One region of the Acinetobacter sp. 231_lipA genome, then DNA from elsewhere that is predicted to be linked to it. Evidence: predicted binding sites of a transcription regulator. Region 1 holds the regulator's gene; the other holds the start of a gene.
What was found. Region 1 encodes PhoB, which activates phosphate uptake and scavenging genes when phosphate is short. Its sites were predicted from a motif close to TGTCATNAANCTGTCATAA; they were not measured.
Positions count from the first base shown of each region.

Region 2: the regulator PhoB is predicted to act here: its motif matches at 1,395-1,413, upstream of AC4CUX_RS12530 (inorganic phosphate transporter).

Region 1 is NZ_JBZAYU010000001.1:1,270,963-1,278,463, reverse strand. Features, by position in the region: gene AC4CUX_RS06495 (IS4 family transposase) at 1-30, opposite strand, end outside; gene dtd (D-aminoacyl-tRNA deacylase) at 142-582, opposite strand; gene pncB (nicotinate phosphoribosyltransferase) at 883-2,094, shown strand; gene AC4CUX_RS06480 (sulfurtransferase) at 2,259-3,107, shown strand; gene asd (archaetidylserine decarboxylase) at 3,104-3,955, shown strand; gene phoR (phosphate regulon sensor histidine kinase PhoR) at 4,051-5,409, opposite strand; gene phoB (phosphate regulon transcriptional regulator PhoB) at 5,419-6,129, opposite strand; gene AC4CUX_RS06460 (TetR/AcrR family transcriptional regulator) at 6,344-7,042, opposite strand; gene AC4CUX_RS06455 (SDR family NAD(P)-dependent oxidoreductase) at 7,246-7,501, shown strand, end outside.
Region 2 is NZ_JBZAYU010000001.1:2,545,593-2,553,093, reverse strand. Features, by position in the region: gene AC4CUX_RS12530 (inorganic phosphate transporter) at 1-1,348, opposite strand, end outside; gene metH (methionine synthase) at 1,783-5,469, shown strand; gene AC4CUX_RS12520 (RES domain-containing protein) at 5,676-6,932, opposite strand; one part of gene AC4CUX_RS12515 (IS3 family transposase) at 7,062-7,501, opposite strand, start outside.

The sequences.
Region 1 (7,501 bases):
GAGGTCGAGAAGATCCTGCTGAAACACCATAAAAAATCCAATGCCAAACCCGACATCGGATTCTCTAACAAACTCCGCCACGCTTCAATTGCTTAAGTGAACAGCATTGCTCCATCGAGGGCTTTTTTATGCGTGATGTTTTTATTCGACTTCTAAATTGAAAGTTACGGGCCCATCATTGACCAAATGTACTTTCATGTCGGCAGCAAAAATACCGGTTTGCACATGTTCAAACTGGGTCTTGGTATATTCAACCAGTTGTTCGTATAAGGCCTCGGCATCATTCGGTGGCATGGCTGGTCCAAAGTCAGGACGTAAGCCTTTCTGGGTGTGCGCCATCAAGGTAAATTGAGAAACCAGAAGAATTCCACCACCAGCTTGGCTGACATTCCAGCCCATTTTGCCTTGTTCGTCGTCAAAAAAACGATACTTTAAAATTTTATCGATCAGTTTTTTGCCTTTGTCTAAAGTGTCTTCTTTCCCAAGACCTAAGAAAACCAAGATACCGTGTTGAATTTCGCCTGTGGTTTCACCATCGACCACCACTTTGGCTTCGAGAACGCGTTGTAATAAGGCCCGCATGACTGATTCTATCTACCATTTGATTGTGCAGACTGAAATTGTAGCAAACCAAGTGCCGCACAGGAGAGATATCGATTGAAAAAACAAGGCAATTACGTTGATATTCATTGCAAGGTTTAAGGAAAAGAGCATAAGCTAAGAGCGATAACAGCAAAGACAGCAACAGTTGGATTCTGAATCAAGAGAAACAAGGATCTATCGAGTAATTGGTCGAATAGCAAGACCGAATTACCAAAACATGGCTATGCAGTTTAAAAAAATGTGCTTTAATGCAATAAGTTGCTAAAAACCGAAAATGATATGTCTGCCATCATCCAATCCTTATTAGATACTGATCTGTACAAATTTACGATGCTACAGGTGGTCCTGCATAAGTTTCCCCAAGCGCATAGTGTGTACCAGTTCCGTTGTCGCAATTTGGATGACACGGTCTATCCTTTGGTCGACATTCTCGATGATTTAAATCACCAATTAGATTTGCTCTGCCAATTACGTTTTCAAGACGATGAGCTGCAATACCTGCGTGGTTTGCGCTTTATCAAAAGTGATTTTGTCGATTATTTAGAATTGTTTCAGCTCAAACGCCGTTTTATTGTGGCCAGTATTGATCACCAAGGCCGTTTAGACATTCGAATTGAAGGGCCGATGGTTCAAGCCATGATGTTTGAAATCTTTGTGCTTGCCATCGTCAATGAGTTGTATTTCCGCCGTATTCGAAGCGAAGAGGTGATGGCTGAAGGTGAACGTCGATTACAGGCCAAAGTGGCTTTATTAAAACACTATGAAACATCGCAAACGCCAAATGATCCCCCATTTTTAGTTTCTGACTTTGGTACGCGTCGCCGCTATAGTCTGGCTTGGCAAAAACATGTGATTGAAGAGTTTAATCAAGCTGCACCGCATATTTTCCGTGGCACCAGTAATGTCTTAATTGCGAAGCAATTGGGCCTAACCCCGATTGGCACCATGGCGCATGAATTCCTACAAGCATTCCAAGCGCTGGATGTACGTTTACGTAATTTCCAAAAATCAGCACTGGAAACGTGGGTACAAGAGTACCGCGGTGATTTAGGTATTGCCTTGACGGATGTGGTGGGGATGGACGCATTCCTACGTGATTTTGATTTGTATTTTGCCAAACTGTTCGATGGTTTGCGTCATGACAGTGGCGACCCTTATGAATGGGGCGATAAAGCCTATGCTCACTATAAAAAGCTGAAAATTGACAGTAAAACCAAAATGCTAACGTTTAGTGATGGACTGAATTTAGAGAAAGCGTGGGACCTGCACAACTATTTCAAAGACCGTTTCCAAGTCAGTTTTGGAATTGGTACCAATTTGACCAATGACATGGGACAAACACCATTAAATATTGTGCTTAAATTGGTCGAGTGTAATGGCCAGTCAGTTGCGAAAATCTCGGACAGTCCAGGTAAAACCATGACGGATAACGACACCTTTTTAGCGTATTTACGTCAGGTTTTTGAGATTGCTGAAGCAGAAGCCAATTAATCCAAAATATAGGCAATGCCAGAATCCGTTCTGGCATGGTTGTATTCAAAAACTGATGAATAGTGATATCTATAATTCTGCTAAAAGAATGCAAAAAAATCAGAATAATTGTAAAAATGAGTTGTGCTAAGATCAAAGCATGATCTGAAAAAATACGAAATAATATGACACATTCTGCCTTTGATTTTGGCTTGTTGATAGACGCAGAGCAGTTGGTTCCGCATTTAGGGAATGACAAATTACGCATCGTCGATTTAAGTCGAGCTTCAGTCTATGACCAATTGCATATTCCACATGCTTTACATTTAAAGCCAAAATTTTTGGTGCGCCAAGATGAACAAGCCACCGGTCTACTTCCTGATGTGGAAGGTTTACAAGAGCTGATTCGTTATTTGAATATTTCACCTGAGCATCATGTGGTGGTTTACGATGATGAAGGTGGCGCATGGGCAGGGCGTTTGATTTGGAATTTACACTGCTTAGGTTTTGAAAATACCAGCTTGCTGAATGGTGGAATTCATGTATGGCTTGCAGCAGGACTTCCAACCACTTCCGAAGTGGAGCAGTTTGAACCTGTCAGTGCTTTAGTACAGGTCGATCAAGCCAAAATACAGCAGTATCGAATTGAATATGCTGAGTTATTAGAGAAAGTTCAAAGCAGCCAAGTCCAACTTTGGGACTGCCGAACAGAAGATGAATATACGGGCCTGCGTCTTGCAGCGCGACGCGGCGGTCACATTCCAAATGCACTACATTTTGAATGGAGTACTGCCCTTAACCGTGAAAATCATTTAAGATTGCACCCTTTAGAACGCACGCAGCAACGCTTAGAGCAATTGGGTTTTAACTTAAATGAACCTGTGGTGGTGTATTGTCAGTCACATCACCGTTCAGGACTGGCTTATATTTTAGGTCGTTTATTGGGTTGGAATATTCAGGCGTATGACGGTGCGTGGAGTGAATGGGGCAACCGCCTCGACAGTCCTATCATTACCGGAGAGATGCCGTCTTGAGCCTCACATCACGCTTAAAAAAACAAATTTTCATTCAAGCTCAACGTGTTGTACCCCAACATCAGTTATCACGTGTCGTGGGCAGAGTCGCAGCCAGCGAAAATCCGATTGTGAAAAATGCGGTCATCACCGCGTTTAAAGCGCAGTACGGCATTGATATGTCGATTGCTGAGCAGAGCAATGCACTGAAGTTTAAGTCCTTTAATGAATTCTTTACCCGTGCATTAAAAGAGGGTGTACGTGATATTGATACCGATGCGACCAGTATTGTATCGCCTGCGGATGGTGCGATTTCACAGTTGGGTCCAATTGTGGAAGGTGATATTTTCCAAGCCAAAGGACAAAAATTCACCGTTGATAATTTAATTGCAGATCCGCAATTGGCTGAACCGTTTAAAAATGGTCAGTTTGCAACGGTGTATTTATCGCCTAAAGATTATCACCGTGTGCATATGCCATTTGCAGGCACATTGACGGAAACCTTATATGTGCCGGGTGAATTGTTCTCGGTCAATCAAACCACTGCTGAAAACATTCCAGGCCTATTTGCCCGCAATGAACGTATGGTTTGTTTATTTGATACAGAAATCGGCCGTATGGCCGTAGTTCTCGTTGGCGCTATGATTGTGGCGGGGATTGAAACGGTTGCAACAGGAAAAGTGAAACCGACTGGCCGTTTAGAATTAAATCAGCATAATTTATTCTTGGACAAAGGTGCTGAACTCGGTCGTTTCTACCTAGGCTCAACTGCTGTGGTACTGTTTGAAAAAGACAAAATGACGTGGGATGCAGCCTTTAAAGCCAACTCGACTGTGGTGATGGGTGAAGCGATGGGACATACAGTTTAATCGTTTCAGCTCTCGGTCACCGTCCTTGTTAAAGGGACGTTGAGAGACAAAAAAGCACCGATATCGGTGCTTTTTTCATGCTTTTGAAGAAAGGCTTATTCAGGATTATAGGTGCGTTCTTTGGGGAAAATCACTTTAAAAATAGAGCCTTGATTTTCTTTAGATTCAATTTCTAAATGTGCTTGGTGTTGCATTAACACATGTTTCACAATTGCTAGCCCTAAGCCTGTGCCACCTGTTTGTCGACTGCGCGCGCTGTCGACACGGTAGAAGCGTTCGGTTAAACGGGGCAGGTGCTTAGGATCAATGCCTATACCAGTATCTTCCACAGTAAAATAAGCCTGTTCACCATTGTCATGCCAACCCATGGTCACCGTTCCACCTTTCGGCGTGTATTTGATGGCATTGGTAATCAGATTACTAAAAGCGCTGGCTAACTCCATATCTGAACCGATTAAGTCGCAGTGACTGTCGATATCGAGATTGAGCGTATGCCCATAATCAATATTATAGGCATGCGCATCGTCATAAAGTTGGTTCATTAAGCTAGGCATATCAATGATTTGATTTTTAGCAATTTGCTTGTCATTTTCTAGGCGTGACAGTAATAGCAAATCATTCACCAAGGCATTCATGCGTTTGGCCTGTGCCTGCATTTGGTCAAAGGCCCGCTTCCAACGTGGGTTGAGGTCTTCTTGGTCTGTAAAGGTTTCAATATAACCACTGAGTACTGTGAGCGGTGTGCGTAGTTCATGTGAAATGTTATCGACAAAGTCTTTACGCATTTGTTCGAGATTGTGCATGCGGGTCACGTCATAGGCGACTAGTAAGCGACTTTCACCCCCAAATCGGGTCATTTTGACTTGAACATAATGTTCATCAAAACTGGATGACTTCATTTTTAAGCCATCTGGTGCCGCATCAATATTATTGTAATAATCCACAAAACTCGGTTGGCGTAATAAAGTCAAAATATTACGGCCACGGTCATTTTGTTCGATGCCTAATAACCGTTCTGCGGCAGGGTTCCACCATTCAATTTGTTGCATGTCATCGATCAGCACCACGGCTTCTTGCAAAGCGACCAATGATGACTGTGCCCGATCAATCAACCCGACCATTTCCGCTTGTACAATCCGTTCTTGGCGCTGTGCACGATAAACATTGAACAATAATGCCCCCCAAATGCCCCCCAGGTTGGGTGGAACTTCGTAGGGACGATTGGAAATCCAGTCATTGACCAAATACAAAGAGCGCATTTGCAGAATGAAAAAAACGGCAAAGGCAAAGGAAATACACGTCCAAAAATAACCAACGCCAAAACCAATCAAGCTTGCAATCAGCAAGAAAAAGGCAAGGAGACGTAAGTCCTGTTTGGCAAAGCCCCATAAACTGCTGTATCGCGTTTTTTTATGCTCGCGCGCAAGTTCAGGGACCGGGTAGGGTTCATACATAAAACAAAATTAACCTAGGGCGATATCCGCACGTGTAGAGAATCGATAGCCTGTACCCCGAACTGTTTGCACAAAACGATCTGCAGCATAAGGCTCAAGCACTTTACGTAAACGGCGAATATGCACGTCGATGGTACGGTCTTCAATATACACGTTTCCGCCCCAGACTTGGTCAAGAAGTTGTGCACGGGTGTAGGCACGCTCAGGATGGGTCATGAAGAAGGCCAATAAACGATACTCGGTTGGCCCCATATCGAGGAAATTATTGCCAAAGCTGACCCGTTGGCTGACAGGGTCTAAGATTAAACCATTGGCATCAATCGATTTTTCACCGCTGAGCGCATTAGCGCGGCGTAAAACAGCTTTAATGCGTGAAACCAATTCACGGGTCGAAAACGGTTTGGTCATGTAGTCATCTGCACCAGCATCCAGACCTTGCACTTTATGGTCTTCTTCACCACGTGCCGTGAGCATAATCACTGGAATTTCAGAGAGATTTTCATCGCGCTTGAGACGACGACATAAGTCTACACCACTGACGCCACCAGGCATCATCCAGTCGAGCAAGATCAAAGCAGGGCGCTGATCCACAATCATTTGGTGGGCTTGTTTTGCATCTTCTGCTTGTAAGCATTGAAAGCCTGCCATATCCAACGAGGTGTGAATCATTTCTCGAATGGGAAGTTCATCATCGACGATTAAAATGTAGTCATCTTTCACAACGCAATATCCTATTGTAGGTAACGGCAGGCCGTTTTAATTTTATGACAGGCTTATTACAAAGATTAATTATGACAGTATCATTGCAAAAAACAGACGATTGATGAAATTTGCAAAAAAATGTGACAAAAAATCGTCATATTGGGATTCAAAATTAATGGAAGTTTAATCTAAATTGCATTCGGAAATGCCGATTGCATCCAAGTGAAAAGTCTTAGACATCCAATTTTGCCCGTGTATTGGGATCTGAAAAGGTTTCTAGAAGTGAAATAAACACAATACGGCTCGAGGATAAAACCTCTTCAAAGGATTGTTTAAACCCACTGACCACCCAACGGATCGCAATTTGTGTGACATAGCCATTGAGGCCTGTGGCAACCAGCGAAATTTCTCGTTCGGACCGGTTAATTTGCGGCATCATCAACATCACAAAGGCTTGAATCATGCGGTCAAAACGGGTCATGGTTTCATGAATGGTGGCTTGGTTATGTAATTCTTGGACCAACATTGCATCGATATAAATAATACGCGCCATGCGGGGATTATCTTTTAAGGTGGTGAGCAGGGCACGCAGTCCAGCATCAATCATTTTGTGTGGATCTGAAGAGGCTTGCATAATGGCTTGCATGACATTGTGCTGTAACTCATCGATCAGCTTTAAAAAAATGGTTTGAAATAGTTGCTCACTTTTTTTAAACGACTCATAAAAATAACGTTCAGTAAGTTTAGCTTCATTACAAATATCTTTCACCGTCACGGCAAAAAAGCCGTGAGTGCCGTAGGCTTCAATTCCTGCTTCAATGAGTTTTTCACGACGCAGCTGTTTACGTTCAGAAAGCGATAAGCCCTTGAATTGTCTTTCTTTGGTTTTATTGTTATCGCTGTTTTGTTGTACTGGTTCAGATGCCGTCATCAGATTTCATCGCCCTATTTTAAAGCCAAGGTTTTGCATAGTTTAGCAATAAACCACGACTCTACCTATGCGTAGGCTTTAATCTCTATGTGGTTTTCATGGACTTGACACTTTTGGCTATTAAATTTATGACAATTGATATTGTCAATTATAAAAAAAGCATCTACAGTCGATGTACAAAGATAAAGGACAACCACAATTTCATGAAGAATTTTAAAAATAAAGTCGCGGCAATTACAGGTGCAGGATCGGGTATTGGACAACAATTGGCACTTTTATTGGCCAAGGCGGGCTGTCATGTATCATTGAGTGATGTCAATGAACAAGGGTTGGCGAAAACAGTTGAACTGCTACAAGGCAGCAATGTACGTGTCACCACGAAAAAATTAGACGTCTCAGACCGCTTAGCGATGCAAGCGTGGGCTGAAGAAACCATACAAAATCATGGTTCTGTGAATA
Region 2 (7,501 bases), 1.3 Mb from region 1:
CTACAGTCACGACAATACGCTTCCAACCGACCATCGTACCTAGACCTAAAGCCAATGCCACAGCCACTTTCACCCATGTTGGGATATACTGTAAGAATGAATCAAGGTTACTACGATATTCTTTTACTGTCTTCTTGCCTGCTTCAGACATCGCTGGCAATTGATCCGCTTTATCCAAACGTTTGAACGCAGTCGTGCTTAAGTACATGTCATTACGTAGTGCAGAAACTTCAGCTTCAGGAATAGCTTTAAGATCTCCATAATGGCCAACACGCTCACCCAAATGATCTGTCAAACTGGCTAAAGCAGGTACGACTTCTGGGGTTATTTCTTTGGTTTGAATATATTGCGTGATTACCGTACGGGCTTTTTCATCTGCAATATCGTTATGATTCGGATAAATCACAGCCGCAGTTTGATCTGAAAGTTGAGCAAATGACTGAATGTGCTGTGAATCTAAATTCTTATTTAAAGAATAAGCCAAAGGCACAATACCAATCAAAATCAGCATGATTAGCCCCATACCTTTTTGACCGTCATTTGAACCGTGCGCAAAACTTACACCCGTGCAAGTAAAAATCAAAATGGCACGAATCAGTGGCGGTGGTGGTTTGTTGCCTTCAGGTGGTTGGAACAGTTCCAGTTGTTTCTTAAAGATTTTTTTTACCAATAAGAATAACACTGCTGCAAAAGCAAAACCGATCATAGGTGAAAACAGTAAAGCTTTACCGACTTTAATCACCTGATCCATATCGACACCCGAAGCGCCGCTACCCGAATGCATCAGGTAGTTCATGATGCCCACACCTAAGATTGAACCAATCAAAGTATGTGAACTTGATGCTGGAATACCCAAGAACCATGTGCCCAAGTTCCACAAAATCGCAGCAATCAACATGGCAAATACCATGGCAAAACCTGCACCTGAGCTGACATTCATAATCAACTCAACGGGCAGCAGTGCAATAATACCGTAAGCCACTGCACCACTTGCGACCATAACCCCAAGGAAGTTACAGAAACCAGCCCACATCACCGCAACAGGCGCAGACAGTGCATTGGTATAAATGACCGTTGCAACCGCATTGGCAGTGTCATGGAAGCCATTTACAAACTCAAAACCCAAAGCAATGAACAACGCCGTCGCTAAAAGGATTAAAGAGTAAAGATTCAGTGCAGGAACATGCGATAAGTCAGCAGAAAGCTGAAAGCCAATATAAATTAGCGTTGAAATAATGACCGTTAAAAACACCGGCATAAAAAATTTCGGTGTAGGTACGTGCACATTCGTCGACTTGACCTGTGTCACGTGCACCTGATCTTGGACGGGAGGAATATTAGAATTCATGCAGACGGCTAAAGAGGATATCAATATCCCCTATTGTTCAATTTAATTGTGACAATTATATGACAAATGCGTGTCACATGAAGCCAATTTTTTCATAATTGGCTTATTTTAGATCAGCAGTAAATCACCTATAGGCCTTGAACGCACTGTGCTGGCTCAAAATTTAATTTTTCGGTGCGGATTACGCTGAATTATTTTCTTACATTTGGCTGTGCTGTCTGTAGTCTGTAACAATCTGCTCTAATCAATATTTTTTCATCTCTATTTATTCTGATCTATTAACATAGCGGTTCTATATTTCACTTTCGTGAAAATTAAAGCTAAATCAGCCTTTTTTATTTGCCATATAGCCAATACCACTTGAATTAGGCATCAATCAATCTGCTTTTCTGCTAAAATATTGCACGTTTTGAAAACCTGTTTGTGAGTTTTGAATGTCTACACTTGCCACCTTAAAAGCACTTCTTTCCGAGCGCATCCTTATTATCGATGGTGCAATGGGTACCATGATTCAGCGTCACAAGCTCGAAGAAGAAGATTATCGTGGTGAACGCTTTGTAGATTGGGCTTCTGACCTCAAAGGCAACAACGACCTTTTGGTGCTGACTCAGCCACAAATTATTCAAGGCATTCATGAAGCTTATTTGGATGCGGGTGCAGACATTATTGAAACCAACAGCTTTAACGGCACACGTGTTTCGATGTCGGACTACCACATGGAAGACCTCGTTCCAGAGATCAACCGTGAAGCAGCACGTTTAGCGCGTGCAGCATGCGACAAATATTCAACCCCAGATAAACCACGTTTTGTTGCAGGCGTACTTGGCCCAACCTCACGTACTTGTTCAATTTCACCCAATGTAAATGACCCAGCGTTCCGTAACATTACCTTTGATGAACTGAAAGAAAACTATATTGAAGCAACGCACGCCTTAATCGAAGGTGGTGCAGACATCCTCTTGATCGAAACCGTGTTCGATACCTTGAACTGTAAAGCGGCAATCTTTGCAGTGAAAGAAGTGTTCAAACAACTTGGTCGTGAATTACCCCTGATGATTTCAGGGACCATTACCGATGCGTCAGGCCGTACCTTAACAGGCCAAACCGCAGAAGCGTTCTGGAACTCGGTGCGTCATGGTGACTTACTCTCAATTGGTTTTAACTGTGCCTTGGGTGCAGATGCCATGCGTCCACACGTGAAAACTATTGCTGATGTAGCCGATACTTTTGTTTCAGCGCATCCAAATGCAGGCTTGCCAAATGCTTTTGGTGAATATGACGAAACCCCTGAACAAACCGCAGCCTTCATTAAAGAATTTGCAGAAAGTGGTTTGATCAATATTACCGGTGGTTGCTGTGGTACAACGCCTGATCATATCCGTGCCATTTACAATGCGGTTAAAGATATAAAACCACGTCAGATTCCAGAAACCAGACCTGCATGTCGTTTAAGTGGTTTAGAACCCTTTAATATTTATGATGATTCATTATTCGTTAATGTCGGTGAACGGACCAACGTTACAGGTTCAAAAAAGTTCCTACGTCTCATCCGTGAAGAAAAATTTGCTGAAGCCCTAGAGGTAGCACAGCAACAAGTCGTTGCAGGCGCACAAATTATTGATATCAACATGGATGAAGGGATGCTCGATTCGCAAAATGCAATGGTACATTTCCTCAATCTAGTGGCATCTGAACCTGATATTTCTCGTGTGCCAATCATGATTGACTCATCAAAATGGGAAATTATTGAAGCAGGCTTAAAATGCGTACAAGGTAAGCCTGTCGTGAACTCAATTTCCTTAAAAGAAGGTTATGACGAGTTTGTCGAAAAAGCACGTTTATGTCGCCAGTATGGTGCTGCGATTATTGTCATGGCATTTGATGAAACAGGTCAGGCAGATACGGCTGCACGCAAGCGTGAAATCTGTAAACGTTCTTATGATGTTTTAGTCAATGATGTTGGCTTCCCCGCTGAAGATATTATTTTTGACCCGAACGTGTTTGCAGTGGCAACAGGGATTGAAGAACACAACAACTATGGCGTCGATTTTATTGAAGCCACAGGTTGGATCAAACAGAACCTACCGCATGCCATGATCTCGGGTGGTGTCTCTAACGTCTCCTTCTCCTTCCGTGGTAATGAACCTGTACGTGAAGCGATTCACTCGGTGTTCCTTTACTATGCCATTAAGCAAGGCATGACCATGGGTATCGTGAACGCGGGTCAAATGGCGATTTATGACGATATTCCAAAAGAACTGAAAGATGCGGTTGAAGATGTTGTACTGAACCAAAACCAAGGTGAATCAGGTCAAAACGCCACAGAAAAATTGCTTGAAGTGGCAGAAAAATTCCGTGGTCATAGTGGCGCGCAGCGTGAAGCTGAAAATCTTGAATGGCGGAATGAGTCGGTTGAAAAGCGTCTTGAATACGCACTAGTAAAAGGCATCACTACCTATATCGACGAAGATACCGAAGAAGCCCGCCTCAAAGCCAAACGTCCTCTTGATGTCATTGAAGGCGCATTGATGGATGGTATGAACGTGGTCGGTGATCTATTCGGTTCGGGTAAAATGTTCTTACCGCAAGTAGTAAAATCTGCACGCGTGATGAAACAAGCTGTGGCATGGCTGAACCCGTACATCGAAGCCGAAAAAGGCAATGCACAATCTAAAGGCCGTGTTTTGATGGCAACCGTAAAAGGTGACGTACATGATATTGGTAAGAATATCGTGGGCGTGGTCTTGGGTTGTAATGGCTATGACATCGTTGACCTTGGTGTAATGGTACCTGCGGAAAAAATCTTGCAAACCGCGATTGATGAAAAATGTGACATCATCGGTTTATCTGGTTTGATCACCCCATCTTTGGATGAAATGGTGTTTGTTGCCAAAGAAATGCAGCGTAAAGGTTTTACCATTCCTTTACTGATTGGTGGTGCAACCACATCGAAAGCCCATACCGCGGTTAAAATTGACCCACAATATTCAAATGATGCGGTAATTTATGTAGCAGATGCCTCTCGTGCAGTGGGTGTAGCGACTACCCTACTGTCTAAAGAAATGCGTGGTAACTTTATTGCAGAGCATCGTGCTGAATATGCCAAGATTCGTGAACGTTTAGCGAATAAACAGCCGAAAGCAGCGAAGCTCAGCTATGCCGAATCGATTGAAAATGGCTTTAAAGTGGATGCGAATTATGTACCGCCAATTCCAAATACGATGGGTACACATGTCCTCACCAACTACCCACTTGCAACATTGGTGGAATATTTTGACTGGACACCATTCTTTATTTCTTGGAGCTTGGCAGGTAAATTCCCGAAAATTCTAGAAGATGAAGTGGTGGGTGAAGCCGCGACTGATTTGTACAATCAAGCACAAATCATGTTGAAAGACATTATCGAGAATAATCGTTTCGATGCACGTGCTGTGTTTGGTTTATACCCTGCACAACGTACAGGTGCAGATACCGTCAGCGTATTTGATGAAGCAGGTCAAACTGTAACGCATACTTTTGAGCACCTACGTCAGCAGTCTGACAAAGTCACGGGTAAGCCGAATTTATCTTTAGCCGACTTTATTAGCACTTCTAAAGACAATACCGATTATCTTGGTGGTTTCACGGTATCAATCTTTGGTGCGGAAGAATTGGCGAATGAATATAAAGCCAAAGGTGATGATTACTCTGCAATCTTGATTCAGTCTTTAGCGGATCGTTTTGCCGAAGCATTTGCGGAGCATTTGCATGAGCGTATTCGTAAAGAGTTCTGGGGCTATAAAGCCGATGAGACTTTGGGCAATGAAGAATTGATCAAAGAGAAGTATGTTGGTATTCGTCCTGCGCCAGGTTACCCTGCTTGTCCAGAGCATTCTGAAAAAGCGGTGTTGTTTGACTGGTTAGGTTCTGAAGAAAAAATCGGTACGAAACTGACTGAACACTTTGCGATGATGCCGCCTTCTTCTGTGAGTGGTTTCTATTATTCGCACCCTGAAAGTGAATACTTTAATGTGGGCAAGATTTCTCAGGATCAACTTGAGGATTATGCAAAGCGTAAGGGTTGGTCACTGGATGTAGCGAAGCGTTGGTTGGCACCGAATTTAGATGATTCGATTGTTTAAATCCCCCTCGATCCCCCTTTAACAAAGGGGGAAGAAAATCAATTCGTATTAAATAAAAAAATCCCCTCAAAGTGAGGGGATTCTTTTGAGTTTAATCTCCCTTGCGAAGCAATGCTTCTCACCTGCTTTAAAAAGAAGGGGGATATCATGTGATTAAATGAGTTACGTGGCAGCTCCTCCCTTTTTCAAAGGGAGGTTGGGAGGGATTAAATCCAATCCGTTGATTCTGTCATTCTTGGATGGGATATATATTCAATCTCAGTAGTAATAACAATTGATTTCACCTGTGAAATACTCAGACCACTCATTGCCGTTGCATTCCATGAAAAATAAATTTTATTATTCCCTGCGAAAAGAGAGCTATCTATACCCTCAGTAGTAACCTCAGGGAATAAGATAATATTATCAGCTGTAGGTAACTGAATAGATTTCAAATAAATCCCATCAATTTGGTTTGAAAACTTTACTCTTAAATACTCAAAAAAATACTGACTTATCAAATAATCAAACTTTCCACTATCAAGTTTTGGTCTAGATACACTTGCTATGAGTTTTTTAAAGAATACGTAAACATCTAGTTTTTCAAGATAGTTTTCTTCTAAATGATAGGGATAAAACCCCTTTGCTAATTTATTCAAATTTAATAGCTTCAATTCTACTCTGTTAGAAAATTCAGCAACACCAACATATTGCCCAACTAAAGCTCTAATTTCAGCTACACACGCTAGTTTATCAGTAGATAGATAAAGAGCGGATACACCTAAAGGCGTCATCCTTTGGTCACTAGCTAAGTATGATGGTACAAGTCCAAATTTATTTCGAATATTTTTTGCAAGTTCTTCAGTTTCATTTTCCAACTCAAACATCAAATTATCATTATTAATTTCTTTTTTTAAATCTTTAAGGCTATCAAAACTTCTTCCACGATATAAAGTAGTACTCGGAGGTATAATATTTATGAGTGATTCATTAATTCTTTGATCATCAATTAAAAATTCAAAAGTATGATCTAAAAAATCTTTTAGTTTCGAGTTGAAAAATCTAAATTCATGTTTAAAACTTTCCTGAATATCCTCCCATTCAAATTCCTTATTACACCCTTCATACTCTTCTAAAGAATCATCATAAAGTACTAAACAATCATTACCATACTTCTCTGCCCAATCATCTGCTAATGTTTCTGCTAACTCTTCATCTAAATTCAATGGCTCTATAAGATCATAGAAATTATCCACTACCCCATCTTCATCATGCGCTTCATAAAACCAACCTGCTCTATAAGGAAGATTACTTAAAAGTTTATAATTATTAGATATCACGTCGAATAATTTATTTTTAAAAACTTCATAATCTAAATGCTGAGTTTCACTCTGACACTCTTCACAAAATTGTCTTCCAAAATTTTCATTATTATATGTATAAGATGGTAATTTCTTTTCAATACACATTTTACAAAGCAGCATTTAGGCAACCTTCTTTAATTTCCCCCATAAAGTAAATTCAATATATTACAAACAATTATATTAACCTAAGAGGTGGTCCCACATGTTTGAACAACTAAAAGCTTATTTATAAGTGATACTCTGCTCTAGTTAAGCTACCTTATTTTGTTGTGGTAGCTGGTCATAGTAAAACTCATCTGGAGTCATTTTGTCCAGACTCGAATGAGGTCGTTTCAAATTATAAAATTCAAAATATGCGTTTAATTGCTTCTTCGCATCCAAAACATTGCTGTAGGCTTTGAGATACACCTCTTCATATTTAACGCTCCGCCATAATCGTTCAACCATCACATTATCAACCCATCGACCTTTACCATCCATACTGATTTGAATGCCATTTGATTTCAATACATCAATAAATGCATCACTGGTAAACTGACTGCCTTGGTCTGTATTAAATATTTCAGGTCGACCATATTTTTCAATAGCTTCATTTAATGTTTCTATGCAAAATGTAACCTCCATACTAATCGATACTCTATGCGCAAGTACCTTGCGGCTATGCCAATCAATCACAGCACATAAATAAA